One region of the Tardiphaga sp. 862_B3_N4_1 genome, then DNA from elsewhere that is predicted to be linked to it. Evidence: predicted binding sites of a transcription regulator. Region 1 holds the regulator's gene; each other region holds the start of a gene.
The links. The regulator PhoB, encoded in region 1, activates phosphate uptake and scavenging genes when phosphate is short. The targets are predictions, from matches to a motif close to TGTCATNNANCTGTCAT.

Region 1 (7,371 bases):
CGCCATGCCTTCGGCCGCTTCCGCCGTGACGAGGCACGCGCCGATCGGGAACCCGCCGCCGAGCGCCTTGGCCAGCGACATGACATCCGGCGTCACGCCGATGCGCTGATAGGCAAACAGTTCGCCGGTGCGGCCCATACCGGTCTGCACTTCGTCGAATATCAAAAGGATGCCGTTCTTGTCGCAAAGTTCGCGCAGCGCGCCGAAGAACGCGTTGCTCGGCGCACGCACGCCGCCCTCACCCTGCAGCGGCTCGATGAGAATGCCGGCTGTGTTCGGACCGATCGCCTTCTTCACGGCTTCGATATCGCCGAGCGGCAACTGATCGAAGCCATCGAGCGGCGTGCCGTAGCCTTCGAGATATTTCGCAGCGCCGGTCGCGGCGAGCGTGCCGAGGGTCCGGCCATGGAACGCGCCTTCAAAGGTGATGATGCGGGTGCGCTCGGGATGGCCCTTGGAGAAATGATAGTGGCGGGTCACCTTGATCGCGCATTCCATCGCTTCCGCACCCGAATTGGCGAAGAACACGAAGTCGGCAAAGCTTTGTTCGCACAGCCGCGCGGCGAGGCGCTCGCCGTCCGGGCTCTTGAACAGGTTCGACATGTGCCAGAGCTTGGTGGCCTGCTCCTGCAACGCGGCGACCATATGTGGGTGCGCATGGCCAAGTGCGTTCACGGCAACGCCGCTGGTGAAATCGAGATAGCGCTCGCCATCGGTTCCAATCAGCCACGCGCCTTCACCGCGCTCGAAAGCGACATCCGCACGCGCGAAAACAGGCAGCAAGTGAGCCTGAGAGAGGGGCGAAGACGTTGCGTTGCTGGTCATAACCGATCCGATCGAAAAGACTGCGGCCGCGTCGATGACAACTGTGCGAAATCGAACAACGGACCCTAGAAACGAAACGTGCCGCCCTTCTCGGGCGGCACGTGGGCATTATTCTATGTGTGCTGTGAAGACTGTCAACCGCGCACTGCGGCTTTCGAGTCACACGGAGTCGCAGAAAAAGCCGATTTTGCAGCTTTACTTGCAGAAGCATGTGGACGCGGCATGCCCGACTCTTGCGCGCGAGTCACGGCATATTGTAGCTTTTGCCTCGTCGGATACGACATCTCGTGCGGCGGTAGATCCTTTTGACACATCCAGTGCGGCGTAACAGCCGGACGCGAAATTCGCGCCCGGTGAGCGCTAAAGGATTCTGACCGCAGGGATTTTTGAAGTCTCAACTCGCAGCGCTGCCCGGTCAGGCCGGCGCTCACGAAGGGAAAACGGCGATGACGGTAATGACATGGACCGACGATCGCGTCGAACAGTTGAAGAAACTCTGGGAAGGCGGCCTTTCCGCCAGCCAGATCGCTGCGGAACTCGGTAACGTGACCCGCAACGCCGTGATCGGCAAGGTTCACCGCCTTGGCCTGTCCGGCCGTGCCAAGAGCCCCTCCTCGGCAGCTCCGCGGCAGCGCAAGGCGCGCCCGGCGCAGCAGATGGTACGCGTCGCCCGCCCGATGGCACGCGGCAATACCGCGCTGGCCCATAATTACGAGATCGAGGCCGAGCCCGACCCGATCGCCTATGACAACATCGTGCCGATCAGCCAGCGCCTGTCGCTGGTCGAACTCAACGAAGCCACCTGCCATTGGCCGATCGGCGATCCGTCGAGCGCGGACTTCTACTTCTGCGGCGGCAAGGCCCTGGCCGGCGCCCCCTATTGCGCGCATCACTCGCGCATCGCCTATCAGCCGGCCAGCGACCGCCGCCGCGCGGTGCCAAAGCCGACGCGCTGAGCTGGAAAGCATCTAAACCAAATGAAAATGCCCGGTGATGAGCCGGGCATTTTTTTGTTTTGGGGGAATTGTGAGCGGAGACCTCTCCGCCGTCATACCCGGCGAATGCCGGGTATCCACGTCTTGGCCGAACACAAAGACGTGGATGGCCGGGACAAGCCCGGCCATGACGAGAATAACTGTCGATAGCGGAGTATTACTCCGCCGCCTTGTCGAACCGGTCATCCAGCGCGTAGCCGGCGCCGCGCACGGTGCGGATCGGATCGGGCTCGCCGGCGGGATTGAGCAGCTTGCGCAGACGGCCGATATGCACGTCGACGGTGCGCTCGTCGATATAGATGTCGCGGCCCCAGACGCTGTCGAGCAACTGCTCGCGGCTGAACACGCGGCCCGGATGTTCCAGGAAGAACTCCAGCAGGCGATATTCGGTCGGACCGAGATCGATCGGACGGCTCGAGCGCACGACGCGGCGCTTGTCACGGTCGAGTTCGATGTCGCCAAACGCCAGGACGGTGGCGAGACGCTCGGGAGCGGCACGACGGAGCAGGCCCTTCACGCGGGCGAGGAGCTCCGGCACCGAGAACGGCTTGACGATATAGTCGTCGGCGCCGGTGGCGAGACCGCGAACGCGCTCGCTCTCTTCGCCGCGCGCCGTCAGCATGATGATCGGCAATGCCTTGGTTTCGGGCCGTGCGCGCAGGCGGCGGCACAGTTCGATACCGGACAGACCCGGCAGCATCCAGTCGAGCACCACGAGATCCGGCACCCGCTCCTTCAAGCGGGTGTCGGCATCGTCGCCGCGCGCGACAGTTTCAACGTCATAGCCTTCGGCGTCGAGGTTGTAGCGAAGCAGCGTCGTTAGTGCCTCTTCATCTTCCACAACCAGAATGCGTGCATTCACAGCCATCTTGATCAATATCCTCAGTGACGTCCGACAAGTCTTTAAATCATGATCCTTGCGGAAGACTGGCTTCCACTTTTCAGGGCCATGCTTCAGACAGTCGGCGTATTCGCGAATGTGGTCATGTCGCCCTTCGGGCGCTTGTCGAGGATCTGCTGACCCTCGATCATGTAGAACACGGTTTCCGCAATATTGGTGGCATGGTCGCCGATCCGCTCGATGTTCTTGGCGCAGAACATCAGGTGGATACAGAACGAGATGTTGCGCGGATCTTCCATCATATAGGTAAGGAGCTCGCGGAACAGCGAGGTGCAGATCGCGTCGATTTCCTCGTCGCCCTTCCACACCGTCATCGCGGCCGGCAGATCGTGTGCGGCATAGGCGTCGAGCACGGCCTTGACCTGGGTGGTCACGAGGTCGGTCATGTGTTCGAGGCCGCGGATCAGCTTCAGCGGATGGAAGTCGCTGTCGAGTGCATTGACGCGCTTGCCGATGTTCTTGGAGAGATCGCCGATACGTTCCAGATCGGTGGCGACACGCAGCGCGCCGACGATCTCGCGCAAATCGACAGCCATCGGCTGGCGCTTGGCGATGGTCAGCACGGCGCGCTCTTCGATCGTGCGCTGCAACTGGTCGATCTCGGCGTCGGTGGCGACGACGCGCGCACCGAGCGCGACATCCCGGCGGATCAGCGCGTCGACGGATTCGACAATCTGCCGTTCCGCAAGGCCACCCATCTCGGCGACGAGACGGGTCAGCTCCTGCAGATCGTCATCGAAAGCCTTGGTGGTGTGTTCAAAAGCCATATCTAAATCCTCCCGCGAATATGTCGCGTCAGCCGAAGCGGCCGGTGATGTAATCCTGGGTGCGGCGATCGGTCGGTGATGTGAAGATCTTGTTGGTCTGATCGAACTCGATCAGCTCGCCGAGATACATGAAGGCCGTGCTGTCGGAGACGCGGGCGGCTTGCTGCATGTTATGGGTCACGATCGCGATCGTGTACTGATCCTTCAACTCGTCGATCAGCTCCTCGATCTTCGCGGTCGAGATCGGATCCAGCGCCGAGCACGGCTCGTCGAACAGGATCACTTCCGGCCGCACCGCGATGGTGCGCGCGATGCACAGGCGCTGCTGCTGACCGCCCGACAGGCTGAGGCCCGAGGCGTTGAGCTTGTCCTTGACTTCGTTCCACAGCGCACCGCCGCGCAGCGCTTTCTCGACGCGCACGTCCATCTCCGACTTGGAGATCTTTTCATAGAGGCGGATACCGAAGGCGATGTTTTCATAGATCGTCATCGGGAACGGGGTCGGCTTCTGGAACACCATGCCGACGCGGGCGCGCAGCAGGTTGAGATCCAGCTTCGGATCCAGAACGTTCTGGTTGTCGAGCATGAGCTGACCTTCGGCGCGCTGGCCGGGATACAGGTCATACATGCGGTTGAAGATGCGCAGCAGCGTGGACTTGCCGCAGCCCGACGGGCCGATAAACGCAGTCACGCGGTTCGCCATCAGCGTCAGGTTGATCTTCTTCAGAGCGTGGTGTTCGCCATAGTAGAAGTTCAGGTCGCGCACGGTGACCTTGGGACGGGTCTCGCCCTGCAGGGCCGACGGCGGCGGCATCGAGACGGAAGGAACGCCAGACGACACAGAAAGCTCACTCATTTTGCTGTCCTCTCGGCGCCGAGAATGCGCGCGCCAATGTTAAGGGCAAGTACGGTCAAGGTGATGATCAGGGCACCGCTCCAGGCGAGCTGCTTCCAGTACTCGTAGGGGCTCTGCACGAAGTTGTTGATGGTCACCGGCAGGTTGGCCATCGTCTTGGTGAGATCGAGGCTGAAGAACTGGTTGCTCAGCGCGGTGAACAGCAGCGGCGCCGTTTCGCCGGCGACACGTGCGGTCGCCAGCAGCACGCCGGTGATGAGACCGGAACGGGCTGCACGATAGGCGATCCGCTTGATGACCAGGGAGCGCGGCAGGCCGAGCGCCGAGGCCGCTTCACGCAACGGATTGGGCACCAGGCCGAGCATGTCCTCGGTGGTGCGGACGACGACCGGGATCACGATCACGGCGAGCGCGAGCGAGCCGGCGAGAGCCGAGAAGCCACCCATCGGAATCACCACCGCGCCATAAACGAACAGGCCGATGATGATGGACGGGGCCGACAGCAACACGTCGTTGATGAAGCGGATCACCGAGGTGAGTTTGTCGTGCTTGCCGTATTCCGCGAGATAGGTGCCGGCAAACAGGCCGAGCGGCGCGCCGATGCCGACGCCGATGACGGTCATGATGACCGAACCGACGATGGCATTGAGCAGGCCGCCTTCCATGGAGCCCGGCGGCGGCGTGTTCTGCGTGAATATCTGCAGGCTGATGCCGGCGATACCGTTGTAGAACAGCGTGAACAGGATCAGCGCGAGCCAGGTGACGCCAAAGAGAGCGGCACCGACGCAAAGCAGGCGGATGATCGTATCGTGGCGACGGCGGGATGCGTAAATCGGGTTCATGTTAGTTGCCCGCCTTCTTTTCCAGACGCAGCAGCATCAGACGCGCTGCCGAGAGCACGAAGAATGTCAGCACGAACAGCAGGAGACCGAGCAGGATCAGACCCGATTGATGCAGACCGTCGCTCTCCGCGAACTCGCTGGCGATCGCCGCCGAGATCGTGGTGCCCGGGCCGAAGATCGAGCCTGTGATGCGGAACGAGTTGCCGATGATGAAGGTCACCGCCATCGTTTCACCGAGCGCACGGCCGAGCGCCAGCATGACGCCACCGATCACACCAACGCGGGTATAGGGGATGACGACGTTGCGGACGACCTCCCAGGTGGTGCAGCCGACGCCGTAAGCGGCTTCCTTGAGCACCGGCGGCACCGTCTTGAACACGTCGACCGAGATCGAGGTAATGAAGGGCAGCACCATGATGGCGAGGATCAGCGACGCGTTGAACAGCGAGAGATAGGACGGCGGGCCGGCGAAAATCACGCCGAGGACCGGGACGCCTTCGAAGGCGCTGATCATGAACGGCTGCACGTGGTTGGCCAGGAACGGGCCGAGCACGAAGAAGCCCCACATGCCGTAGATGATCGAGGGAATACCGGCGAGAAGCTCGACCGCCATGCCGATCGGGCGGCGTAGCCAGTTCGGGCACAGTTCGGTGAGGAAGATCGCGATGCCGATGCCGACCGGAATGGCGATAGCCATCGCGATCACCGAGGTGATCAGCGTGCCGTAGATCGGGCCGAGCGCTCCCAGCACCGGCGGATCAGCCGACGGTGCCCAGCGCTGCGTCGTCAGGAACGAGAAGCCGAATTCGCGGAGCGCCGGCCACGCACCAACGATGAGCGACAGAATGATGCCGCCGAGGATAAACAAAACGGACAGCGCCGAGATGCGGGTGATCCAATAAAACGCCTGGTCGCCGGTCTTGAAGGCATTCAAAGCCTTCGCACGATCATAAGGTCCGGCAGCGTCCATCGAAGAGCTCTGTACGGCCATGTCTGCCACGCCAGTCCCCTGTAATTGTTACAATACCCCAAAACGCATTGCCCTGGAGGGGCTTGTCAGGGCGCGAAGTCAGAAGAGAAGAAGAGAAGAAGAAAGAAATTCAGCCCTGCAGCAAACGGAGGAGAGATGCCCCTCTCCTCCGCCCACACACCAGATCAGCTCTTGATGTCAGCCGACCAGGTCTTTTCGATCAGCTTGACGACGGGTTCCGGCATCGGAATGTAGTCGAGCTCTTCAGCCATCTTGGCGCCCTTCTCGAACGACCACTTGAAGAACTTGATCGCTTCAGCCGAGGCCGCCTTGTCGGTCGGGGTCTTGTGCATCAGGATGAAGGTCGCGGCAGTGATCGGCCACGAGGTTTCGCCCGGCTGGTCGGTGAGGATGACGTAGTAGCCAGGAGCCTTGGCCCAATCGGCATTCGACGCAGCAGCCTGGAAAGCGGCGACGGTCGGCTGGACGGTCTTGCCAGCCTTGTTGACCATGCCGGTATAGGTCAGCTTGTTCTGCTTGGCGTAAGCATATTCAACATAACCGATGGCATTCTTGGTCTGGCCGACGTTGCCAGCGACGCCTTCGTTGCCCTTGGCGCCAACGCCAACTGGCCACTCGACGGCGGTACCGGTGCCGACCTTGGTCTTCCAGTCAGCCGAGGCCTTGGACAGATAGTCGGTGAAGTTGAAGGTGGTGCCCGAACCGTCCGAACGACGAACGACAGTGATGGCAGCCGACGGCAGCTTCAGCTTCGGGTTCAGCTTGGCGATGGCAGCGTCGTCCCACTTGGTAACCTTGCCGAGATAGATGTCGCCGAGCACTTCGCCGGAGAGAACCAGCTCGCCCGAGGCAATGCCTTCGAGATTCACGACGGGAACGATCGCGCCCATCACCATCGGCCACTGAACCAGGCCGTCCTTCTCGAGCTGCTCAGCCTTGAGCGGCGCGTCGGTGGCGCCGAAGGTCACGGTCTTGGCCTGGATCTGCTTGATGCCGGCGCCCGAACCAATCGACTGGTAGTTCAAACCATTGCCGGTCTCTTTCTTGTAGGCGTCGGCCCACTTCGAATAGACCGGGAACGGGAAGGTTGCGCCGGCACCCGTGATGTCGGCGGCAAATGCCGAGGTCGAGGCGGCAACAAGGCCGGCAGCGACGATCGCTTTGAGGAATTTCATGGGATGTCTCCAATCTCGT
Region 2 (7,371 bases), on a different contig from region 1:
GGATGCCTCCCTCAGCCACGGTGTGTCCTGCGACCGCGACGGGTGCATCACGGCGCTGGCCGATGGGGCTTTGGTGGCGCTGGTCTTACAGCCGGATGCCTTCGCAGATGATTGCGAGAAAGCGGCGCTCATCGTCACGGCGCGACAATCGCCGAGGGATTGCAGGGCGCTGGTGATCGATCAGGATCGCTTGCAACGAAATGGCGCGGTGAGCCTGCACCGAACTGCGAACGGCTTTACCATCGATGCCGTCCGGCCACGGGGCTTGGACCGTCCGTGGTCGCGCGCCATTCCTGATGAGCCCCAGCACGATCTGATCCCGAACAGTCGTACGCCACAAAATCGGCCGGTGGATGCGACGCCGGCGGAAGCCGATCTTCAACCCGAAGATCAGTAATCCGCCGAGGCGCAAATCTCAGTAGCGGCGATACAGGCCGATCAGCTTGCCCTGAATGCGCACCCGGTTAGGCGGCAGGATGCGAACTTCGTAAGCGTCGTTCGCTGGCTCTAGCGCGATCGACGCGCCGCGGCGGCGGAAGCGCTTCAACGTGGCTTCCTCGTCGTCAATCAGGGCCACCACGATGTCGCCGGTGTCGGCGCTTTCGTTGCGCTGGATCAGCACCGTGTCGCCATCGAGAATGCCGGCGTCCTGCATGGAATCGCCGCGCACTTCGAGCGCGTAATGTTCGCCGGAGCCGAGCATGTCGGCGGGCATGCTGATGGTGTGGCTGCGGGTCTGCAGCGCCTCGATCGGCGTACCTGCCGCGATCCGGCCCATGACCGGGATGGCAACCGTGCGGCCATTGTCATCATCGCCGCTGTTGCTGGCGATGCTGGCGGCCGAACGCACCTTGCCAAGCGTGCCTTCGATGACGCTGGGCGTGAAGCCGCGGCGCCCGGTGCCGCCGGTGACCGGCGCGCCGAGCTCTGGCAGCTTGATGACTTCGATGGCACGGGCGCGGTTGGGCAGACGGCGTATGAAGCCGCGTTCTTCCAGCGCCGTGATCAGACGATGGATGCCGGACTTCGAGCGCAGGTCGAGCGCATCCTTCATCTCGTCGAAGGACGGCGGGACGCCGGCTTCCTTCAGCCGTTGATCGATGAATCGCAGGAGTTCGTATTGTTTGCGCGTGAGCATCTGAAGCCATCCTCAGTTGACGGTGTCGGCCGCCGCGTGCGTTTCAAAGGGCCTTCGAACGGTGAGTCTCAATCCTGAGACGATCGTTCGAAGATCGGTTGCGCGAGTTCGGGCACTCTCAAACTACTCAAAGCCACAGAATCTCGAAACAAATCATGAACGAACACTATATGTTCCATATGTGTTCTGCAATGCTTAATTTGCCGTCAACAGAACGCACGTTGAGTGAGGTTTGAGGAGGCTGTTCCTCACCAGTCGTCGATCCTCGACGGACATGGAAAATGCTTCCGCGGTCGCTTGGGCTACGCGGACGTCACGCGCCCAATGGGCGGCGGCGGAGTCGTGGAGCCGGTCGCCAGCGAGCGCTGAACCATGATCGTGTCGGCCCAGCGGCCGGAGCGATAGGCGACGCCGGGCAGCAAGCCGACGCGGGCAAAGCCGAAGCTCTCATGCAAGCCGAGCGAGGCCGTGTTGTCGGCATCGATATAGCCGATGATCTGCCGGAAGCCGGCCGCCGCGCAGACATCGATCAACTCGCGCATCAACAGCCGGCCGATGCCCCGGCCGACATGTCCGTGGTGGATATAGATCGAATGCTTGACCGTGTAGCGATAGGCCGGTCGCTTCCGAAACAGCACCACATAGGCGTAGCCGACGACCTCGCCGCCTTGCGTGGCGACGAGATGCGGGAACCGTTTGCTGCGCAGGTTCTTGCGCCGGTCTCTGAGATCGTCGGGCTGCGGCGTGTCGGCGTCGCTGACGCCTTCCTCGACGCCTTGCCGGATGTGCCGGCGATAGATCGCCAGCATGGCATCGACGTCGGTGTCGCGTGATGGTCGGATGACGACCGGCTGTTCGAGTTCCGTTGGCAAATCAGGCTCCTTACGTGCTCCCTATTCGGAGACCACGTAAGTGTAAAGTCGGATCCGGCCATTGGCGTCGACCTTGCGGTAGATGCCCTGGATTTCGACGTCGAAGCCCGGGAAGGTGTTGAAGCAGGTCTCGAACATCCTGAGATAATCGATCATCGGCTTTGACCGTTCGGTGAGCCGTTCTCCGGGGACGATCGTGGCGATGCCGGGCGGGTAGACCACGAACGGCGTCGTCGCGACGCGCCCGAAGATCTCATCGATCGGGAGGTAATCGACGTCGTTGCGCACCAGACAGCGCGCGGCATCATGGGGTGACATGGCAATCTCCGGCAGATGGTCAGCGGAGAATTGCCTGGTCTGAAGTTCGCTCACATTGGCCTCGCGGAAGAACCGGTGCATGTCGCCGCATAGATCCCTCAGGCGTATGCCCGCGTAACGCGCGGGCCTGCGCCGTGCGAATTCCGGGATGACGTCTTCGAGCAGGGCGTTGTCGTCATGAAGCTTCTTGAAGGCGACGAGGCCCGATATCAGCGTGCCGGCCTTGCTGGCTTCCACGCCGGGCGTCAGCAGGAAGAGCAGCGAGTTAAGGTCGTTTTTCTCCGGCACGATGCGGTTCTCGCGCAGGAACTGCGCCACCACGGGCGCGGGGATGCCGTGTTCCGCATAGCCGCCGGTGGTGCGGTCGAAGCCGGGTGTCAGCACCGTCAGCTTGTTGGGATCGGTCATGGTGAAACCGGCTTCCATGCCGGGGAAGCCATGCCAGGCGGCGTCCGGCGCGAGCTGCCAATAAGCCGGATTGGTGGCCAGCTGGTCAGTGCCGATGCTTTCCCAGGGCACATTGTGAACAGCACCTTCGCTGGCTGCGTCGGGAATCGCGACGCGCTCGGGCACGAAGGGTTCGAAGAACCAGCGACGCTCGGCGCGGGTTTCCTTCTCCTCGAATTCGCGGCGCACAGCGCGCATCTTCTTGCGCAGTTCGATGCCGAGGCGGATCGTGTCGTCCCACAACACTTCGCCCGAGCGGCCCTTCATCATCTGCGCGCCGACATCCAATGATGCGAACAGCGGATAGAACGGCGAGGTCGAGGCGTGCTGCATGAAGCTTTCGTTGAAGCGCCGATGCTCGACGCGGCGTTTCTGGCCGCGGATATGACGATCCTTCATGTGGATCTGCGACGCCTGCGAGAAGCTCGCGAGCTGCTTGTGGGTCGACTGCGTCGCGATGATACCCGGCGAATCCGGGCCAAGGTCCTTGAGTCCCATGGCGAACCGGCCGGCATAAAGCGGGTGGAATTTCATGAAACCCGCCCAGGCTTCGTCGAACAGGATGTAATCGCAGAGATGGCCGATGCGCGCGATGATCATCTCGGCGCTGTAGATGGTGCCGTCATAGGTGCACTGTTCGACCACGGCGACGCGGAACGGGCGTGGACGCTTCCAGGCCTCGGGATCCGTGACCAGCGGATTGATACGGATGCGCTCGCGCAGCGCGTCCTCGTCGAGCGCATCCCAGTTCATCGGGCCGATCAGGCCCCAGGGATTGCGCGTCGTTGGCACATAGATCGGCACACCGCCTGAAATCATCAATGCGCCGTGCAGGGCCGCCTTGTGGTTGTTGCGATCGAACAGCACCAGATCGCCATCGGTGACCAGAGCCGATAGCGCGACCTTGTTGGAGGTCGAGGTGCCGTTGAGCACGAAATAGGTTTTCTCCGCGCCAAAAATCTGCGCGGCTTCCTTCTGCGCCTGCAGCGCAGGGCCCTCATGAGTCAGCAGATCGCCGAGATCGAGCACGGAATTGTCGAGGTCGTCGCGAAACACGGCTTCGCCGAGATGTTCCATGAACACCCGGCCGATCGGGCTGCGGCTGTAGAACACGCCGCCATTGTGGCCCGGGCAGGTCCAGAGCTGGTTGCCTTCCTCGGCATAGTCGACCAAAGCGCCGAAGAACGGCGTCTTCAGCGTCTCGGCATATTGCTTCAACCGGCTGATGAGATTCTTGGCGATGAACGGCGGTGTTTCCTCCGACAGGAAGACATAGCCGTCGATGAAATCGAGCACCTCGACCGGGACGTCTTCAAACCGCTTGCGACGGATCAGCAGGATGATGGGGAAATCGAGGCCCCGTTTGCGCATCAGGTTGATCAGCGCCGCGGTCTTGCCTTCGAGGCCCTTCTTGCCCCAGTCGACCACCATGCAGCCGATCGCCGCGTCGGTCTGGACCGCGATCGTGGCGTCTTCGAGCTTGCGCGCCTTGACGACCTCGAAGCCGGAACGCTCGATCTCATCGACGATCTGATTGAGGCGAATGCCCTCGAGATCGTCGGCGTCGAATGTTGGCATCGCAAACAGGAAATTGAAGCGTTTGAAATAGTCCATTTGTGCACCGATCTTGTTTCGCAGCGATGTCTCGCTGCGTTACGTGACAATTCAGTGACTGAAGCCGCGTTAAGGTATCTCAGTCAGAAAAAAGCTCAGAGAACATGCCGCGCGGCGGAAGTTCCGGTGGCCCGGCATCCCATCGCGCATCTCGGCCTTTAAACAGGCAGTCGCATGATCGCGCAGGAATCGCCAGCGGCGGCGGCGGGAGCGAATGGCTTGCGGATCAGAAGTCCTTCGGCAACAGCCAGATTTCCCAGCAGCGACGAGTCCTGTTTCATCACCGGCGTCGCCACCACGGTGCCGTCGGCGCGGGTTTCCAGACGCGTGCGCAGATAGTCCTCGCGCTGGTCGTTGGCGGCGAGGTCGCGGCCAAGCACCGCGGGTTCGAGCGCGTGAGCGACCTCGATTCGGCCGGATAGCGCGCGCAGCAGCGGCACCATGAACAGGAAGCCGCAGACATAGGACGAGACGGGATTGCCGGGCAGGCCGATCACGCGCATGCCCTGGCGGCGTCCGTGCATCATCGGCTTGCCGGGCCGCATGGCGATGCGCCAGAACGCCATCTCGACGCCGGCATTGATCAGGGATTGCTGCACGAGGTCGTGGTCGCCGACCGACGCGCCGCCGGTGGTGATCAGCACGTCCGCCTTCAGATCGATCGCGCGCTGAATGGCCGATGTGGTCGCCTCCAACGTGTCGACGGCGATGCCGAGATCGATCACCTCGGCGCCTTCGGCACGGGCCAGTGCACGCAGCGCGAAGCCATTGGAGAGCACGATCTGGCCGGGGCCGGGGACCGCGCCGGGCATGACCAGTTCGTCGCCGGTGGCGAGCACGGCAACGACCGGCCGTCGCCGCACGGGCAGTGACGGATGGTTCATGCCGGCGGCAAGCGCCAGATCGCGGTCGGTGAGGCGGGTGCCGGCGCGCAGCAGTACATCGCCTTCATTGAAATCGACGCCGGCCGGGCGGATATGCTTGCCGGAAATCGCGGCCTCGTTGATCCCGACGATATCGCTATCGCGCGTAGTATCTTCCTGGATTACCACGGCGTCGGCGCCAGCGGGCAAAACGCCGCCGGTGAAGATTCGCAGGGCTTCGCCGGTCTGCAGCGGGCGGTCGAATGGCTTGCCTGCGGCGATCTCGCCGATGACGCGGAGCTTGGCGCCCAACGTCGCATCGGCGGCGCGCACAGCATAACCGTCCATCGCTGACATGGGCTCCGGTGGCTGGGTGCGCAGCGAAGCGATGTCGCGGGCGAGCACGCGGTGGAACGCGTCTTCCAGCGGCACCATCTCCTCAGGCAGCGCATCGGCGCCCGCGAGAATCGCGGCCATGGCATCGGTAACCGGCATCAGGGCCATCGCGGGGATCTCCGGCAGTGTGGGCGCCCGTCATAGCGGAGAGCGGGAGCGGACGCAAAACCACCGGCGCTTTGGCAGGGCAGGGAAACACGGTAGACATCGGCGATCATGACCGACAACCACGCCGCAACCGCCGATGAAGCGCCTATCTGGCGGGCGGATGTGGATGCGCTGGCGTTCCGGCCGTCCGGCCATCGCGGGCTATGCATGGTGCACCGTCATGCGTTCCGGACGCTGCTCCGGCGCTACCCGTCGCCGGAGGACTGCGCGGCCTATTTTCAAGACCACAGAGCGGTGTTCCAGGCGGCGGCTAGCGCCAAGCTCGTGCGTGCGTCGGTAGCGGCAGATGCGAACTTTCATCTGACCAGCCGCGATCTCGCCCGCGCGATGTAAAATTAACGGTCGCGCCGCCGGAGCAACTCGGCTAAATTGGCCCTCTATTTCGCGAGGATTCCGATGCAACAGACCCAGACCGCCCAGATCTCCGCCGTCACCACTGACGTTAATGTCGTCGTGCAGGCCGTTCTGGCCATGGCGCTCGGTCTGTTTATCGTCGGGGTGGTCGGTTTCTCGCATATCAGCGCGGTCCATAATGCGGCCCACGACACGCGCCACGCCAACGCATTCCCCTGCCACTGAGACATGTCCGTCTTCAGGTCGATCGTCTTCTCGGCAGCGCTGGCTGGCGTGATCTCTGGCGCTGCCATCACCGGCGCCCAGATGGTCGGGACCATTCCCCTGATCCAGAAAAGCGAAGTTTATGAGCGCAAGGCGGAAGCTCCGGCCGCTGTTGCGCCGACGGCTGCTGCCCAGCCCGCCCATACGCACGACCATGGCGCCGCCGCCCATAGCCATGAGGCTGAATGGGAGCCTGCCGAGGGCTTGCAGCGCAATGCCTTCACCACCGGCGCCAATATCCTGACTGCCATCGGCTTCGCGTTGCTACTGGCCGGCATCTTCGCGCTGCGTGGCCGGGCCGTGAGCTGGCGGGAAGGGCTGTTCTGGGGTCTCGGCGGTTTCGTCGTCTTCACGGCGGCGCCCGGCCTCGGCCTGCCGCCGGAGCTGCCTGGAATGCCTGTAGCCGACCTCACACTGCGCCAGACCTGGTGGATCGGCACTGCCTGCGCCACCGCGGCGGGGCTCGGCCTGCTGGTCTTCCGCAAGGCGTCATGGGCCGCCATTCTCGGCCTTGGCCTGATCATCCTGCCGCATCTGATCGGAGCCCCGCTGGCGCCCGCTGGCCATACGGATGTCCCGGAAGCCCTGTCGCACAGTTTCGTCGTTGCAGCGGTCCTGACCAGCCTGCTGTTCTGGGCACTGCTCGGCGTCCTCACCAGCATCGCCTTCCAGCGCATCTCGCGGACCTAAAGCCCGAGTGCCTTGAGCGCCTCGGCGACCGATGTCGGCGAGGTGACGTGAACGGCCTGCAATCCGCAAGCACGGGCGGCCTCGATATTGTCGGCAAGATCGTCGAAGAACACGATGCGGTCGGCGGGGATGCCGATTTCCGCGATGACGTGCTCATAGGATTTTGCATCGGGCTTGCGAAGCCCGATCGAGGACGACAGAAACACCGTGCGGAAGTGACTGAGCAGATCGGCATGGTGTTCCGAGA
Region 3 (7,371 bases), on a different contig from region 1:
ACCTTCGCGACACTCGAAGCCAACAAGGCGACCATCGAGAACATCAGATTGTGGGACGGGCAGCCGCTAGCCGATACCTACGCCCAGCTGCAGGAGATACGCACTTACTACAAATTAAGTGACCTGGATGTCGACCGCTACTGGCTTCGCGGCACCTACCAGAGCGTGATGCTGTCGGCACGCGAGCTCAGATCCTCACTGCTACCGCCGAACGCCCAGACGTGGGTCAACCTCCACCTGCTGTTCACCCACGGCAATGGAGCGGTGATGAGCCCGGTAATGCACAAGAGCGCTGAAGGGCTTCCGCTGCTTTACCTGCGGGATATTCCTCCCGTTGCGGACGGAGGCCCCGAAATCCGCGAACCGCGCATTTATTATGGACAAGAGGAGAGCCACTACGTTGTCGTCAGGACGACCACGCCGGAATTCGACTATCCGAAGGGGAGTGAAAACGCATACACGGTCTACGACGGTGCCGGTGGCGTACCGCTGACGGGTATGGTGCGAAAAATCATCTTCGCTCACCACTTCAACGACATGAACCTGCTGCTCTCCAGCTACATCACCGACGACAGCCGGATCATGATCCGGCGCAATATCGGGGAACGGCTACGCACGATCGCCCCGTTCCTCAGCCTCGACCACGATCCCTATCTGGTCATCAGCGAGGGGCGGATGTTCTGGATCCAGGATGCCTATACAACGAGTAACTATTTTCCCTCTGCGCAGCCCGCGCCCGGCCGCAATCTGAACTACATCCGCAATTCCGTGAAGGCCGTCATCGACGCCTATAACGGCAGTGTCGACTTTTATCTGATGGACCAGGCGGACCCGATCGTAGCCACCTACCAGCGAATCTTTCCGGGGCTATTCAAGCCGTTTGCGGCAATGCCGTCCGATCTGCAAAAGCACATTCGCTATCCCGAGGACCTCTTCCTGATTCAGGCGCAGCTTTACCAGACCTATCACATGGCATCTGCCGACGTTTTCTATAACCGGGAGGATCTTTGGCAGTTTCCGCGCCAGCCGGCCGGCGACGGCGTCGCGCCGATGGTCCCTTACTACATTGTGATGCGGCTGCCCGGAGAAACCCAGGCCGAGTTCTTTATCATGATCCCCATGGTGCCAAGCCGACGCGACAACATGATCGCATGGCTGGCAGCGCGCTGCGACGCTCCAGACTATGGAAAATTGATCGTCTACGAATTTCCCAAGGAGAAGCTCGTCTACGGACCGTTCCAGATCGAGGCGCGCATTCATCAGAACACGGAGATCTCCCAGCAAATATCGTTGTGGAACCAGATGGGTTCACGGGTGATCCGCGGAAACCTGCTGGTGATCCCGATCGAGAATTCGATCCTGTACGTATCGCCGCTGTACCTGCGCGCGGTCCACGGACACTTGCCGGAGCTCAAGCGCGTGATCGCCGCCTACGGCGAGCATGTCGTCATGAAAGAGACGCTTGCCGAGGCCTTGTCCGCGCTTTTCATCGAAACTAACGCGTCGCCGACATCGCTGAGTGCTGCGACGGAAATGCCACGTGCGAGCCCTGCGGAAAACAGGGCGCAGGAGGCGCTTGATCGCTATAACGAGGCAATGAAGCTGTTGAGGTCTGGGGATTGGGCAGGCTTCGGCACGCAGATTGACGCGATGCGCGGTCTTTTGGAGAAAATGAGCCGGGAATCAGCCGGACACTGACCAACGCCGGCTGATTGTCATTCGACAAAGAGATGCGCGTTCCCGCGACCAAGATTCCAGGTGCATCCCGAGCAAGGTTCAAGCCCAAAGCGATTGGCACTTGCTGGGGAAGGTGCCTCTGTGCAAGACGGTTACTCTCCGAAGTGTGATAAGAGGAATCTCCCTGTGACAGCCTCTCTTGATGGCGAAATTCGCGATGGTCGTCATCATATGCGGGTCCGCGTTTATTTCGAAGATACTGACGCCGGCCAGATTGTTTATCACGCGAATTTTTTGCGCTTCATGGAGCGCGGCAGAACGAATTACTTGCGTTTGCTCGGAACGAGTCAACAAGAGCTGCTGAAAGAAGCGCGAGAGGATGCGCCCGGCTTTGCCTTCGTTGTTCGTTCGATGAAAATTGAATTTCTAAAACCGGCAGTCCTGGACGATCTGCTTGACGTCGTCACGGTTCCACAAGAGGTGAGGGGTGCCTCGATCATGCTGGGTCAGGAAGTGCGCCGCGGCGATGAGTTGCTGCTTGAGGCCAAGGTCAAGGTGGCCTTCGTGTCCGGCGGCCGCGCCAAGCCGATCCCGAAAGCGCTGCGGATTGCCATGAAGGCCGATCAGATTTAGCAATCGCCCCATAGGTGAAACGGCATCGACTCCGCATGCAGCAGGGCTACAATCCCGGCATATCGCAAAGCTGAGGGTCCCATGTCGCGTCCACCGTTTCCGCCCTTCACCCGAGAAACCGCCGCCCAGAAGGCCCGCATGGCCGAGGACGCCTGGAATTCACGCGATCCGGTGAAAGTGTCGCTGGCCTATACCGAGGACAGCGTCTGGCGCAATCGCGGCGAGTTCTTTCAGGGGCGCCCGGCGATCGTCGAATTCCTCACCCGTAAATGGGCGAAGGAGCACGAATATCGGCTGATCAAGGATTTGTGGGCGTTCGACGACAATCACATTGCCGTGCGCTTTCAATATGAATGGCATGACGACGCCGGCAACTGGCATCGCTCCTATGGCAATGAGCAATGGGAGTTTGACGAGGCCGGCCTGATGCGCCGCCGCGAGGCGAGCATCAACGACGTTGCGATTGCCGAGAAGGATCGCCGTTTCCTGTGGCCGGCGCCGGGGCCGCGTCCGGCCGATGTGCCGGGTCTCGGCACCGACCCGTTCTAACTAAAGCGAGCCGCTATCGACCACGAATTCGACGCGCTCGGCGACGAAGCGCGAATGCGTAGCGCTTAGCGGCGTGCCGTCGGCATCCACATCGATGGAGTCGACAATCAAGATCGGGCGCCCGAGGGCGACACCAAGCCGTGTCGCATCGGTCGCGTCGATGATCCCCGCGGTGACCTTGGTCGAGGCGCGGCGATAGTCCTTGATGCCGTAATGCGCCAGGGCCTTGGTCATCGAGCGCACGCGCTCATAGACCTTGCCGAAATCGGGAAAGCGTTCGGCCGACAGCCAGTTGGTGCCGACGCAGATCGGCGTCTTGTCCGCCAACCGCAAGGCTTCAATGCGGATCAGCGGAGCGCCGGCTTTGAGGCCAAGCTGCCTCGCGAGATCGCGTGTTGCCACATCGTCCCAGGCTCCGATCAATTGCGCTTGCGGCTCGCGCCCGCCGGCACCGGCAATTTCCGAGAAGCGCGTGCGTGATCGCAGGGGATATGCAAGCTTTGGCGATTCCACATAGGTGCCGCTGCCGCGCTCGGCGCGCACCAGGCCGCGTTCGGCCAGGGTCGCGAGGGCGCGGCGCACGGTGTGGCGATTGACGCGGTAGATGTCAGCCAGTTCAGTCTCGCCGGGCAGCTTTTCGCCAGCACCATAGCGGCCATCTGCAATGCCGCGCTCGATGCCGTCGGCCACATGCCGCCAAAGTGCCACGCCTGTTGGCTTGTCCTGAATGGTCACAAAATCGGTCCCGGAATGATGTCGACCACGCATTAGCGAAAAATCGTGCCGCTGTCACGAAACGGTCATTGCCTCCGCCTATAAAGTTGTCTAGTAAATCATACAACTTGTTGAGTGACGGTGACATGACTTCATCCTCCCTGAACCACCAGCAGGCCCGGCGCCGTGAGGCGATGGGGGTGCTTGGGCACTGCGCCACGGCGGATATCGCCGGATATCTCGATGCTGTGGCTGTTCCCGCCCATGAACATCTGCGTCAGCCGGAAAACGGCCTGGTGATGCTGCGTGGCCGGATCGGCGGCGATGGCGCGCCATTCAATCTCGGCGAGGCGACCGTGTCGCGTGCCGCTGTACGGTTGGCATCAGGCGAGGTTGGCTTCGGCTACACGCTGGGCCGTGACGGGGCGAAGGCGCAGCTGATCGCACTTTGCGACGCACTCATCCAGACCCGTGAATTCTCGGATGCTATCGAGACCAAAGTGCTGACGCCGCTGCGTGCGCGCGTCGTCGCCGATGTCAAGCGGAAGGCCGCAGAGACGGCAGCGACCAAGGTCGATTTCTACACACTCGTGCGCGGGGAGGGCTGATCATGACGACAGTTGCGGAAATGCCAGCCGGTTTCGCGGATAAGGTCCTCGCGGCGCAATCGACCTTCCGTTCGGTGATGGATGCGATGGCGCGTCCGGGTACCGTGCAGCGCATTCAGGCTGTTTCGGGTGTGCCCGCGCCAATGATGCGCGGCGCGGCGGCCATCGCGCTGACGCTGTTCGATCAGGACACGCCGGTCTGGCTCGATAGCAAGTTGGCGGCGACGATGGATGTTGCCAAGTGGATTAAGTTTCACACCAGCGCGCCGGTCATCGCTGATCCCGCCGTGTGTGCCTTCGCCGTGGTGGCTGATGCTGCCGCGCTACCGTCCTTCGAGCACTTTGCCTTCGGCACCGGCGAATATCCGGATCGCTCCACCACCATCATCCTGCAGGTTGCGAGCCTGACCGAAGGCCCGGCTTATGAGCTGCGCGGTCCGGGTATTGACGGCGCCACGATCCTGCGCGCCGCAATCGGCGTGCCGGATCTGCTGGATCGTCTCGCGCTGAATGCCTCGCTGTTTCCCCGCGGCATCGATCTCGTGCTGGTCTCCGGCGAATCCATCGTCGCGCTGCCGCGCGCCACGCGCCTTGTTGCGAAGGAGGGCTGAGCATGTATGTCGCCGTCAAGGGTGGCGAACGCGCCATCGAGAATGCGCATCGTCTGCTGGCTCATGAACGCCGCGGCGATCGCGACGTGCCGGAAGTATCGGTGGCGCAGATTTCCAATCAGCTCGGCCTCGCGGTCGATCGCGTAATGACCGAAGGCTCGCTCTATGACCGCGAGCTCGCTGCGCTGGCCATCAAGCAGGCGCGCGGCGACATGATCGAGGCGATCTTCCTGCTGCGCGCCTTCCGCGCGACGCTGCCGCGGTTCGGTTCGAGTGAGCCCGTCGATACGTCGCAGATGCAGGTGCGTCGCCGCGTCTCCTCGACCTTCAAGGACATGCCGGGCGGCCAGGTGCTCGGCTCGACCTTCGACTATACGCATCGTTTGCTCGATCCGGTGCTGACCGGCGAATCCTCGCCCGAGCAGCCGGCCATGACCGATGCAGAGCCGGGCGTGATGCCGCGCGTCACCGATATTCTTGGCCGCGACGGCCTGATTGAAACGTCGCCCATCGAAGATCCCGAGAAGCCGGTCGGCGATCTCACGCGCGATGCGCTGAGCTTCCCGGCAGACCGCGATCTGCGCCTTCAGAATCTTGCACGGGCCGATGAAGGGTTTCTTCTGTCGCTCGGCTATTCATCGCAGCGCGGCTATGGCCGCAACCATCCTTTCGCCGGTGAAATCCGCCTCGGCGAGGTCGAGGTTGAATTCATGGCCGAGGATGTTGGCTTCGCGGTGCCGCTGGGGTCGATCACGCTGACCGAATGCCAGATGGTCAATCAGTTCAAGGGCTCAGATACCGAGGCGCCGTGTTTCACGCGCGGCTATGGCCTCGCTTTCGGCCAGAGCGAACGCAAGGTGATGTCGATGGCGTTGGTCGACCGCACGCTGCGCGCGCGCGAGCTTGGCGAGGACATCAAGGCGCCGGCACAGGACGAGGAATTCGTCATGTCGCATTCCGACAATGTGCAGGCGACCGGCTTCGTCGAGCATCTGAAGCTGCCGCATTATGTCGACTTCCAGTCCGAGCTCGGCTTGCTCCGCAAGCTGCGCAAGGAATTCGCCGACGCCAACGAGACGCCCGTTGCTCTTCAGGAGGCCGCGGAATGAACGCGCCGACATATAACTTCGCTTATCTGGACGAGCAGACCAAGCGAATGATCCGCCGCGCCATTCTCAAGGCGATCGCGATCCCCGGCTATCAGGTGCCGTTCGCCAGCAGGGAAATGCCGATGCCCTATGGCTGGGGCACCGGCGGCGTGCAGGTCACGGCGGCGATTCTCGGCCCCGTCGACAAGCTCAAGGTGATCGACCAGGGCTCTGACGACACCACCAACGCGATCTCGATCCGTAAATTCTTCGAGAAAACTGCCGGCGTTGCCGTGACCACGAGCACGGGCGATGCGACTGTGATCCAGACACGGCATCGCATTCCCGAAGCGACGCTGCAGGCGCATCAGGTGCTGGTCTATCAGGTGCCGATCCCCGAGCCGCTGCGCTTCCTCGAGCCGCGTGAGACCGAAACACGGCGCATGCATGCACTCGCCGAGTACGGGCTGATGCACGTGAAGCTCTATGAAGACATCGCCCGCTTCGGCCATATCGCCACGTCCTATGCCTATCCGGTGAAGGTCAATGCGCGTTACGTGATGGACCCATCGCCGACGCCGAAATTCGACAATCCGAAGATGGACAACTGCGCGGCGCTGCAACTGTTCGGTGCCGGCCGCGAGAAGCGCATCTATGCGATCCCGCCTTACACGTCGGTGGTGTCGCTGGATTTCGAGGATCATCCATTCAAGCCCTACAAGCACAAGGCCTGCTGTGCACTGTGCAACGCCGAGGATAGCTATCTCGACGAGATCGTCACCGACAACAAGGGCAGCCGGATGTTCGTCTGCTCCGACACCGATTATTGCGAAACGCGGCAATCACAGGGGCATCGCGGCTGCGAGAATGCTGCGCCCTATGCGGAGAGCGCAAATGCTTGATGTGACAGCTAATTCAACTGCACCGGGAGGGCGCGCGGCTGCGAGTGACGAGCCGTTGCTCGTTGCGGCAAACCTGGGAAAATCTTATGGCCGTCTTGCGGCATGCCGCGACGTGTCCTTCGAACTCTATTCCGGCGAGGTGCTGGCTATCGTCGGCGAGTCCGGGTCCGGCAAATCGACACTGCTGCAGATCCTCTCCGCCCAGTTAGCGCCGACCACCGGCAGCGTCTCCTACCGGATGCGCGACGGCGTGACCCGCGATCTCGCGGCGATGGGCGAAGCCGAGCGGCGCTTCCTGTTTCGCACCGACTGGGGCTTTGTGCATCAGGACCCGGCGATGGGGCTGCGCATGGCCGTCTCCGCCGGCGCCAATGTCGGTGAGCGGCTGATGGCCGTTGGCCATAACCATTATGGCAAGATTCGCGATACCGCGACGTCGTGGCTCGAACGCGTGGAAATTTCGCCCGAGCGTATCGACGATGCGCCGCGGACCTATTCCGGCGGCATGCGGCAGCGTCTGCAGATCGCGCGCAATCTCGTCACCGAACCGCGTCTCATCTTCATGGACGAACCGACTGGTGGCTTGGAC
Region 4 (7,371 bases), on a different contig from region 1:
ATGGCGAGCACCGCAGCTTCGCCCGCCTGCGGCAGTGCCTGCAGCGTGCGAGCGGAACAATGCACCTGATAACCGACGCCCTGTACGTCGAGGATCACATAGTCCTCGCCATAGCTGTCGATCAGGCCTTTGAGCTTGCCGATCACGCGCCGACGACCTTGAGGCGCAGTGCCGTGCTCTGACGGTGATGCGCATGGGTGATGGCGATGGCCAGCGCGTCGGCCGCATCGGCGGATTTCGGCTCAGCCTTCGGCAGCAGGATCTTCAGCATCACCTGGATCTGGTTCTTGTCGGCGTGGCCCGCGCCGACCACGGTCTTCTTCACCTGATTGGGCGCGTATTCGGCGACGGCAATGCCGAACATCGCCGGCGTCATCATGGCGATGCCGCGCGCCTGGCCGAGCTTCAGCGTCGCGACGCCGTCCTTGTTGACGAAGGTCTGCTCCACCGCAGCTTCGGCCGGCTGGAAGTCGCCGAGGATCTTGGCGAGACCTTCATGAATGCCGAGCAGCCGGCTTGCCAACGGCAGATTGTCCGGCGGTTCCACCGAACCGCAGCCGATATAGGTCAGCCGGTTGCCGTCGATCTCGATCACGCCCCAGCCGGTGCGGCGCAGGCCCGGATCGATGCCGATGATACGGACAGGAGGGCGAATCGCAGGGTTTGTCATCCCACAGGGATAACGCCGGAGGGCAGGGAACGAAATAGAAACGCGAAGCCGTCCCAAAGGAAAGAGAGGGAAGCTGAGCCCCTGCTCAGCCGCCCATCTTGGCCATCAGTGCGTCGGACACCTCAAAGTTGGCATAGACGTTCTGCACGTCGTCATGCTCGTTCAACAGGTCCATCAGCTTGATCAGCTTTTCGCCGGTCTCGTCATCGACCGAGAGCGTATTCTGCGGCTTCCAGATCACCGCCGCCTTGCGGGCTTCGCCGAACTTGGCTTCCAGTCCCTTGGCAACCTCGCGGAACGTCTCCTGCGAGGCATAGACCTCATGGCCGCCCTCGCCCGACACCACGTCATCCGCGCCGGCGTCGATGGCAGCTTCGAGCATGTCGTCGGCAGAGGCCTTGTCGGCGTCATATTCGATCACGCCGACATGGTCGAACATGAAGGAAACTGAGCCGGTTTCGCCCAAATTGCCGCCAGATTTGGTGAAGTAAGAACGGATGTCGGAGGCGGCGCGATTGCGGTTGTCGGTCAGCGCCTCGACGATGACGGCGACGCCGCCGGGGCCGTAGCCCTCGTAGCGGATTTCATCGTAGTTCTCGCCATCGCTGCCGATCGCCTTCTTGATGGCACGCTCGATGTTGTCGCGCGGCATGTTCTCCTGCCGGGCGGCGATCACGGCGGAGCGCAGCCGGGCATTCATCGACGGGTCCGGCGTCCCCATCTTGGCAGCGACGGTGATTTCGCGCGCCAGCTTGCTGAACAGCTTGGACTTCTGGGCATCCTGCCGGCCCTTGCGGTGCATGATGTTCTTGAATTGGGAATGTCCGGCCATGCGGTCTCTCTTGAAGCGTCAGGGTAGTTAGGGCTGCGGCGCGGGGTTATAGGCCGCGAAATCGGCAAAATCAAAAATTTGCAGCCGAATCCGGCAGATCTTCGCAATACCGCGACCGACCTTAACCATCACTTCACGCCGAGGTGCAAGGTTACCCGCATAGATTGTATTCATTGGGGTCACCGATGGCGTTTGGACTGTTCCGCAAGCGGCAGCCGGAAGCGGCTGAAGTGGTGATGATTGCTGAAAACACAGCACCTTCCGTGGCACCGCAGCATCCTGAACCAGATACCGCTCGCGACATCCTGGAGTTGCTGGAACTCGAGCTGGGCGCGCTTATCCGCCAGCTCGAGCGCGCGGCAACTTCGGTGGCCGGCGGCGCCGAATCGACCGCCACTACCCTCTCCGCCATCCGCGCCCGCACCGACGTGCTGGCCGACCGCAGCAGCGCCGCGCAATCCACCGCCACCACCTTTGCGCAGGCCGCCGACAAATTCACCCATTCGGCCGAGGGCATCGGCACCCAGGTGCGCGATGCCAGCCGGCTCGCGGACGAGGCCGGCGCCGCCGCGCATGAAGCCAGCGCCAATGTGGATCGCCTGCGCGACTCCTCCGCTGCCATCAGCAATGTGTTGGAGTTGATCGCGCAGATTGCCCGGCAGACAACAATGCTGGCGCTGAACGCGACCATCGAGGCGGCACGCGCCGGCGCTGCAGGCCGCGGCTTCTCGGTCGTCGCCACCGAGGTCAAGGCGCTGGCAGTGCAGACTCAGAACGCCACCGAAGAGATCAGGAAGAAGATCGATACCCTGCAGCGCGACGCTGCGAGTTCGGTCGACGCCGTGCATCGCATCTCCACCGCCATCGACGCGATCCGCCCGGTCTTTGCCAATGTCAACGGCGCGGTCGCCGAACAGAACGCGACGACCAGCGAGATGTCGCATAACGCTGCCACTGCCTCGCAGTTCATCGTCTCGGTCGGCGACAGCGCCGCAGAAATCGATAGCGCTGCAAAGGAAGCGGCTGCGCACGGCGAGCATGTCGCGCAGGCCGGCCAGGCTGTGACGATGTTTGCCTCGCGGCTGAAGTCGCGTTGCGCGGTACTGCTCAAACAAAGCGAACGCGAAGACGAGCGACGACGCGAAAAGCTGCCATGTCACCTCAACGTCGATCTTCAGGCACGCGGCGGCCAGATCAGCGCGCCGGTCTATGAAATCTCGATGGACGGCATTCTCATCGGCGGACCGGACGCGAACCGGCTTCCGTTGCACGACATCGTTGCTGCTGAACTCAGCGAGGTCGGCCCCTGCCGCCTGCGCATTGCCGAACATTCCCCCGCCGGCGCACAGGCACTGTTCGTCGCGCCCGACGGGGCTCTCATCAGCCGGATCGAAGACCGGCTATGGGCTATTCATGACGAAAACACCGAATTCGTCACCCGCGCCATTGATGCCGGCGCCGCGCTCAACAAGATCTTTGCCGACGGTATTGCATCCGGCGCTATCAGCATCGACGACATGTTCGACGACAACTACGTCGAAATCCCTGGCTCCAGTCCGGTACAGTACCGGACAAAGATTCTCGGCTGGGCCGACCGCGCACTCCCCGAATTCCAGGATGCGTTTCTGGCAAAGGACTCCCGTATGGCGTTCTGCGCCATGATCGACCGCAACGGCTATCTGCCGGTGCATAACAGCATCTATTCGAAGCCGCAGCGCCCGGGTGATGTCGCCTGGAACACGGCCAACTGCCGCAATCGCCGCATCTTCAACGATCCGGCTGGATTGGCCGCCGGTCGCAACACCCGTTCCTATCTGATCCAGAGTTATGCCCGCGACATGGGCAACGGTCAGACCGTGATGATGCGCGAGATCGACGTGCCTGTGCGCATACAGGGACGCCATTGGGGCGGCTTCCGCACGGCGTACAAATTATGATTTGGGTTTGTAAACGGCGCTGCCACCTGAGACCTGGCGCAGCGCCGCCTATTCCGTCTGCGAGTGGGCTAGCAGCCGAAACTGCCAAGGCGTCCTAGCCGCCGCTCGTTCGGCCTTCCGCATTGTCATCTCCGCCGTATGAACCGCCGCCATATCCATATGGCGCGCTGTATCCATATGAACCGGGGCCGGCACCAAATCCGCGATAGACCGTTACGGGGGCGCTTCCCTCATACCGCGCGTGAGAGGACATGATCCGTCGATGCTTGCTGGCAGCGCTATGCCCGTCTTTGGCCTGCGCGGTCCAGCTCGAAGTGCCGGCGATCAGTAAAGCGGCGCCCAACAGAATGAATTTATTCATCACATTTTTCCTTGGTCAACGAGCCCCGCGACCTCAGATGCGCACGCTTGGCTCTCAAGGTAGCGCCAATCACGCGTAGTTGAATTTCGGCTTGCGGTACCCCGTCCTGCATGGACAGCGGCGGCGAGACCATTGGGGCCATTTGCCCATTCGCTCCGGGCATGGGAGGCAGTGTCACACCGCTGACATTTGCATCGGTCCATAACCGTGGACCCATTCGATACAAGCGGAGCTGCCATGACCGAACATTCCCTCGACGACGCGCAAGCAATCCACGACCGCATTCGTGCAGAGATGCTGGACGGCTTCGACGAAGAACTCGAGCTCGAGATCGATGACGATCGTCTCGACGCCCTGACCAACGAAATGTCCGACCACAGCCCGGCGGAGACCATCGAGCGACGCCTCTATTTCAAGGAACTGTTCCGCCTGCAGGGCGAATTGGTGAAGTTGCAGAGCTGGGTGCAGCAGAACAAGCTCAAGGTCGTGGTGATCTTCGAGGGTCGCGATTCCGCTGGCAAGGGTGGCGTCATCAAGCGGATCACCCAGCGGCTTAATCCACGCGTCTGCCGCGTTGCCGCACTCCCCGCGCCGAATGAGCGCGAACGCACCCAATGGTACTTCCAGCGTTACGTCTCGCACCTCCCCGCCGGCGGCGAGATCGTGCTGTTCGATCGTAGCTGGTACAACCGCGCCGGCGTCGAGCGCGTGATGGGTTTCTGCACCGAGGATGACGTGGAGGAATTCTTCCGCTCGGTGCCGGAATTCGAACGCATGCTGGTGCGCTCGGGCATCATCCTGGTCAAATACTGGTTCTCGATCACCGATGAAGCGCAGCACCTGCGCTTCTCGATGCGCATCGCCGATCCGCTCAAGCAGTGGAAGCTCAGCCCGATGGATGTCGAGGCGCGCACCCGCTGGGAGCAATACACCAAGGCAAAGGAAGCGATGCTCGAGCATACGCATATTCCGGAAGCCCCGTGGCATGTGGTGCAGGCCGTCGACAAGAAGAAGGCCCGCCTGAACTGTATCGCGCATCTGCTCGAACAGCTTCCCTATCAGGAAGTCGAGCATCCGCCTGTGGTCCTGCCTGCACGCGTACGCAATCCCGACTATCACCGCACGCCGGTGCCAGCCGAAATGTATGTGCCGGAGCGGTACTAGCCCCACAGTCGGCAGATCGCGTAACGTTTTTCGGGCAGGCCGAGCCTAACGCAACCGCAATATTCTTTTGAATAAAAGTCATCCGACGCCCACGAAGAGGGCGTCGGATGACGTCGCGCAGATTTTACCGCGATTTATCCGACAGACACGCTCGCGCGACATACAAACCAATGTATAGTCCTGCTGCATCTTATTGCTGCTTTTGAAATGATGACCGTACGCCTATAGTACCGTCGTTGGTCGATGACGAACCATTCGCCATTGCATCATCGAGTCGAGAAAACGGGGTCTCACTGTGGCAAATCTCAATATCAACGGCGAGCAGAAGTCCTTCGACGCACCAGACGACATGCCTCTGCTCTGGGTGCTGCGCGACATTCTCGGCATGACCGGCACGAAATTCGGCTGCGGCGTAGCGCTATGCGGAGCATGCACCGTGCATGTCGACGGCAAGGCCGTGCGCTCCTGTATGCTGCCGGTCAGTGCGGTGAGCGGACGCGCCATCACCACAATCGAAGGCGTCGGCACCACACCGGTCGGCGCCAAGGTGCAGAAAGCCTGGCTCGACCTCGAAGTCATTCAATGCGGTTACTGCCAGTCCGGGCAGATCATGTCAGCGGCGGCGCTCCTCGCTTCTACGCCAACCCCTGACGATTCTGACATCGATGCCGCCATGGCCGGAAATATCTGTCGCTGCGGCACCTATGTCCGGGTGCGTGAAGCCATCAAGCATGCTGCCTCCGAACGGCAAACCTAGGAGTCGGCCATGAAACTTGCAGACAACATGCTTGTTGCGACCAGTCCTGCAAACAAGCCTTCTGGCCTGTCACGGCGCAATCTGCTCGCTGGCGCCTTTGCCGGTGGCTTTATGTTCGCCTTCCAGCTTCCGGTCCGCGCGGCCAATGAGCCGACGCAACCTCCCGATACGACGGAGGGCAAATTCGCCCCCAACGCCTTCATCCGCATCGACACCACCGGCAAGACGACACTGGTGATGCCGCAAGTCGAGATGGGGCAAGGCATCTATACCGCCATCGCCATGATCCTCGCCGAAGAGCTCGACGCCGACTATGCGCAGATCACGCTGGAACATGCGCCGCCCAGCGACAAGCTTTACGGCAATCCAATTTTCATCATCCAGGCGACCGGCGGATCGACTTCGGTGCGCGCATTCTGGAAACCGCTGCGCAATGCCGGTGCAACCGCGCGTGCGATGCTGGTGCAAGCCGCAGCCGAACAGTGGCAGGTCGAACCTGCGAGCTGCACGGCGTCGAATGGGCAAGTGATGCATACGGCCAGCGGGCGCAAACTGTCCTATGGCAAGTTGTGCGACGCCGCCGGCAAACTCACACCGCCGAAGGAGGTCGCGCTCAAGGAGCCAAAAGACTTCTCGGTGATCGGCAAGCCGCTGAAGCGCTTCGACACACCGGACAAGGTCAACGGCAAGACGATCTACGGTATCGACGCGATGGTGCCGGGCATGACATTCGCGACGCTGGCACAATGCCCGGTGTTCGGCGGCAAAGTCGCCAAGGTCGATGACCGCGCGGCAAAGAAGATTCCGGGCGTGCGGCAGATCGTGGTGCTCGACGACCTCGTGGCCGTGGTCGGCGATCACATGTGGGCCGCCAGGTCCGGGCTCGAAGCGCTCGATATCACCTGGGATGAAGGTCCCAACGCCAAGATCAGTTCGAAGGACATCTGGACGCATTTGCGCGCGGCCAGCGAGACGGACGGCGTGATCGCCAAATCGGTCGGCGACATCGCCAAGGGTCTCGCCACCGGCGAACGGATCGACGCGTCCTACGAGATGCCGTTCCTTGCGCACGCGACCATGGAGCCCTTGAATTGCACGGTGCACTTCAAGGGTGATTCCTGCGAGGTCTGGACGGGCACGCAGATCATGTCGCGGGTGCAATCCGAAGCCGCCAAGGCCGCGGGCCTGCCGATCGACAAGGTCACAGTAAATCAGCACATGATTGGCGGCGGCTTCGGCCGCAGGCTTGAGCCCGACATGGTCGTGGCGGCGGTGCGCATCGCCAAACAGGTCAATGGACCGGTCAAGGTGGTGTGGACCCGCGAAGAGGACATCCAGCACGACATTTATCGCCCCGTCTATCGCGACAACATTTCGGCGACACTGTCCAACGGCAAAGCGGTCGGCTTCAAGTACAAGATCGCAGGCTCGGCCGTGATCGCGCGTTGGCTACCGCCTGCGTTCCAGAAGGGCATTGACATCGACGCCATCGATAGTGCCGCGGACCAGCCCTACGACTTCCCGCATTTCCAGTGTGAATATGTCCGTGTCGAACCACCGGCGGTGCCGACCGGCTTCTGGCGCGGCGTCGGCCCGAACAATAACGTGTTCGCGATCGAGAGCTTCATGGATGAGCTCGCTCGCAAGGCC

Region 2: the regulator PhoB is predicted to act here: its motif matches at 4,433-4,449, upstream of AB8B02_RS09295 (Orn/Lys/Arg decarboxylase N-terminal domain-containing protein).
Region 3: the regulator PhoB is predicted to act here: its motif matches at 3,647-3,663, upstream of phnG (phosphonate C-P lyase system protein PhnG).
Region 4: the regulator PhoB is predicted to act here: its motif matches at 3,973-3,989, upstream of ppk2 (polyphosphate kinase 2).

The regions. Positions count from the first base shown of each region.
Region 1 is NZ_JBPWQB010000002.1:2,028,039-2,035,409, reverse strand. It holds gene AB8B02_RS26875 (aspartate aminotransferase family protein) at 1-825, opposite strand, end outside; gene AB8B02_RS26870 (GcrA family cell cycle regulator) at 1,272-1,781, shown strand; gene phoB (phosphate regulon transcriptional regulator PhoB) at 1,978-2,682, opposite strand; gene phoU (phosphate signaling complex protein PhoU) at 2,775-3,488, opposite strand; gene pstB (phosphate ABC transporter ATP-binding protein PstB) at 3,517-4,344, opposite strand; gene pstA (phosphate ABC transporter permease PstA) at 4,341-5,186, opposite strand; gene pstC (phosphate ABC transporter permease subunit PstC) at 5,188-6,186, opposite strand; gene pstS (phosphate ABC transporter substrate-binding protein PstS) at 6,342-7,352, opposite strand.
Region 2 is NZ_JBPWQB010000001.1:1,992,483-1,999,853, forward strand. It holds gene AB8B02_RS09280 (ComEC/Rec2 family competence protein) at 1-397, shown strand, start outside; gene lexA (transcriptional repressor LexA) at 416-1,138, opposite strand; gene AB8B02_RS09290 (GNAT family N-acetyltransferase) at 1,441-2,010, opposite strand; gene AB8B02_RS09295 (Orn/Lys/Arg decarboxylase N-terminal domain-containing protein) at 2,032-4,389, opposite strand; gene AB8B02_RS09300 (molybdopterin molybdotransferase MoeA) at 4,548-5,756, opposite strand; gene AB8B02_RS09305 (hypothetical protein) at 5,865-6,149, shown strand; gene AB8B02_RS09310 (CbtB domain-containing protein) at 6,213-6,395, shown strand; gene AB8B02_RS09315 (CbtA family protein) at 6,399-7,124, shown strand; gene AB8B02_RS09320 (HAD-IA family hydrolase) at 7,121-7,371, opposite strand, start outside.
Region 3 is NZ_JBPWQB010000001.1:116,051-123,421, reverse strand. It holds gene AB8B02_RS00555 (UPF0182 family membrane protein) at 1-1,698, shown strand, start outside; gene ybgC (tol-pal system-associated acyl-CoA thioesterase) at 1,864-2,310, shown strand; gene AB8B02_RS00545 (DUF1348 family protein) at 2,392-2,859, shown strand; gene phnF (phosphonate metabolism transcriptional regulator PhnF) at 2,860-3,594, opposite strand; gene phnG (phosphonate C-P lyase system protein PhnG) at 3,720-4,181, shown strand; gene phnH (phosphonate C-P lyase system protein PhnH) at 4,184-4,792, shown strand; gene AB8B02_RS00525 (carbon-phosphorus lyase complex subunit PhnI) at 4,795-5,901, shown strand; gene AB8B02_RS00520 (alpha-D-ribose 1-methylphosphonate 5-phosphate C-P-lyase PhnJ) at 5,898-6,782, shown strand; gene phnK (phosphonate C-P lyase system protein PhnK) at 6,775-7,371, shown strand, end outside.
Region 4 is NZ_JBPWQB010000001.1:128,601-135,971, forward strand. It holds gene ruvA (Holliday junction branch migration protein RuvA) at 1-146, opposite strand, end outside; gene ruvC (crossover junction endodeoxyribonuclease RuvC) at 143-670, opposite strand; gene AB8B02_RS00590 (YebC/PmpR family DNA-binding transcriptional regulator) at 756-1,502, opposite strand; gene AB8B02_RS00595 (hypothetical protein) at 1,530-1,676, opposite strand; gene AB8B02_RS00600 (methyl-accepting chemotaxis protein) at 1,739-3,439, shown strand; gene AB8B02_RS00605 (hypothetical protein) at 3,534-3,800, opposite strand; gene ppk2 (polyphosphate kinase 2) at 4,038-4,964, shown strand; gene AB8B02_RS00615 ((2Fe-2S)-binding protein) at 5,260-5,721, shown strand; gene AB8B02_RS00620 (molybdopterin cofactor-binding domain-containing protein) at 5,731-7,371, shown strand, end outside.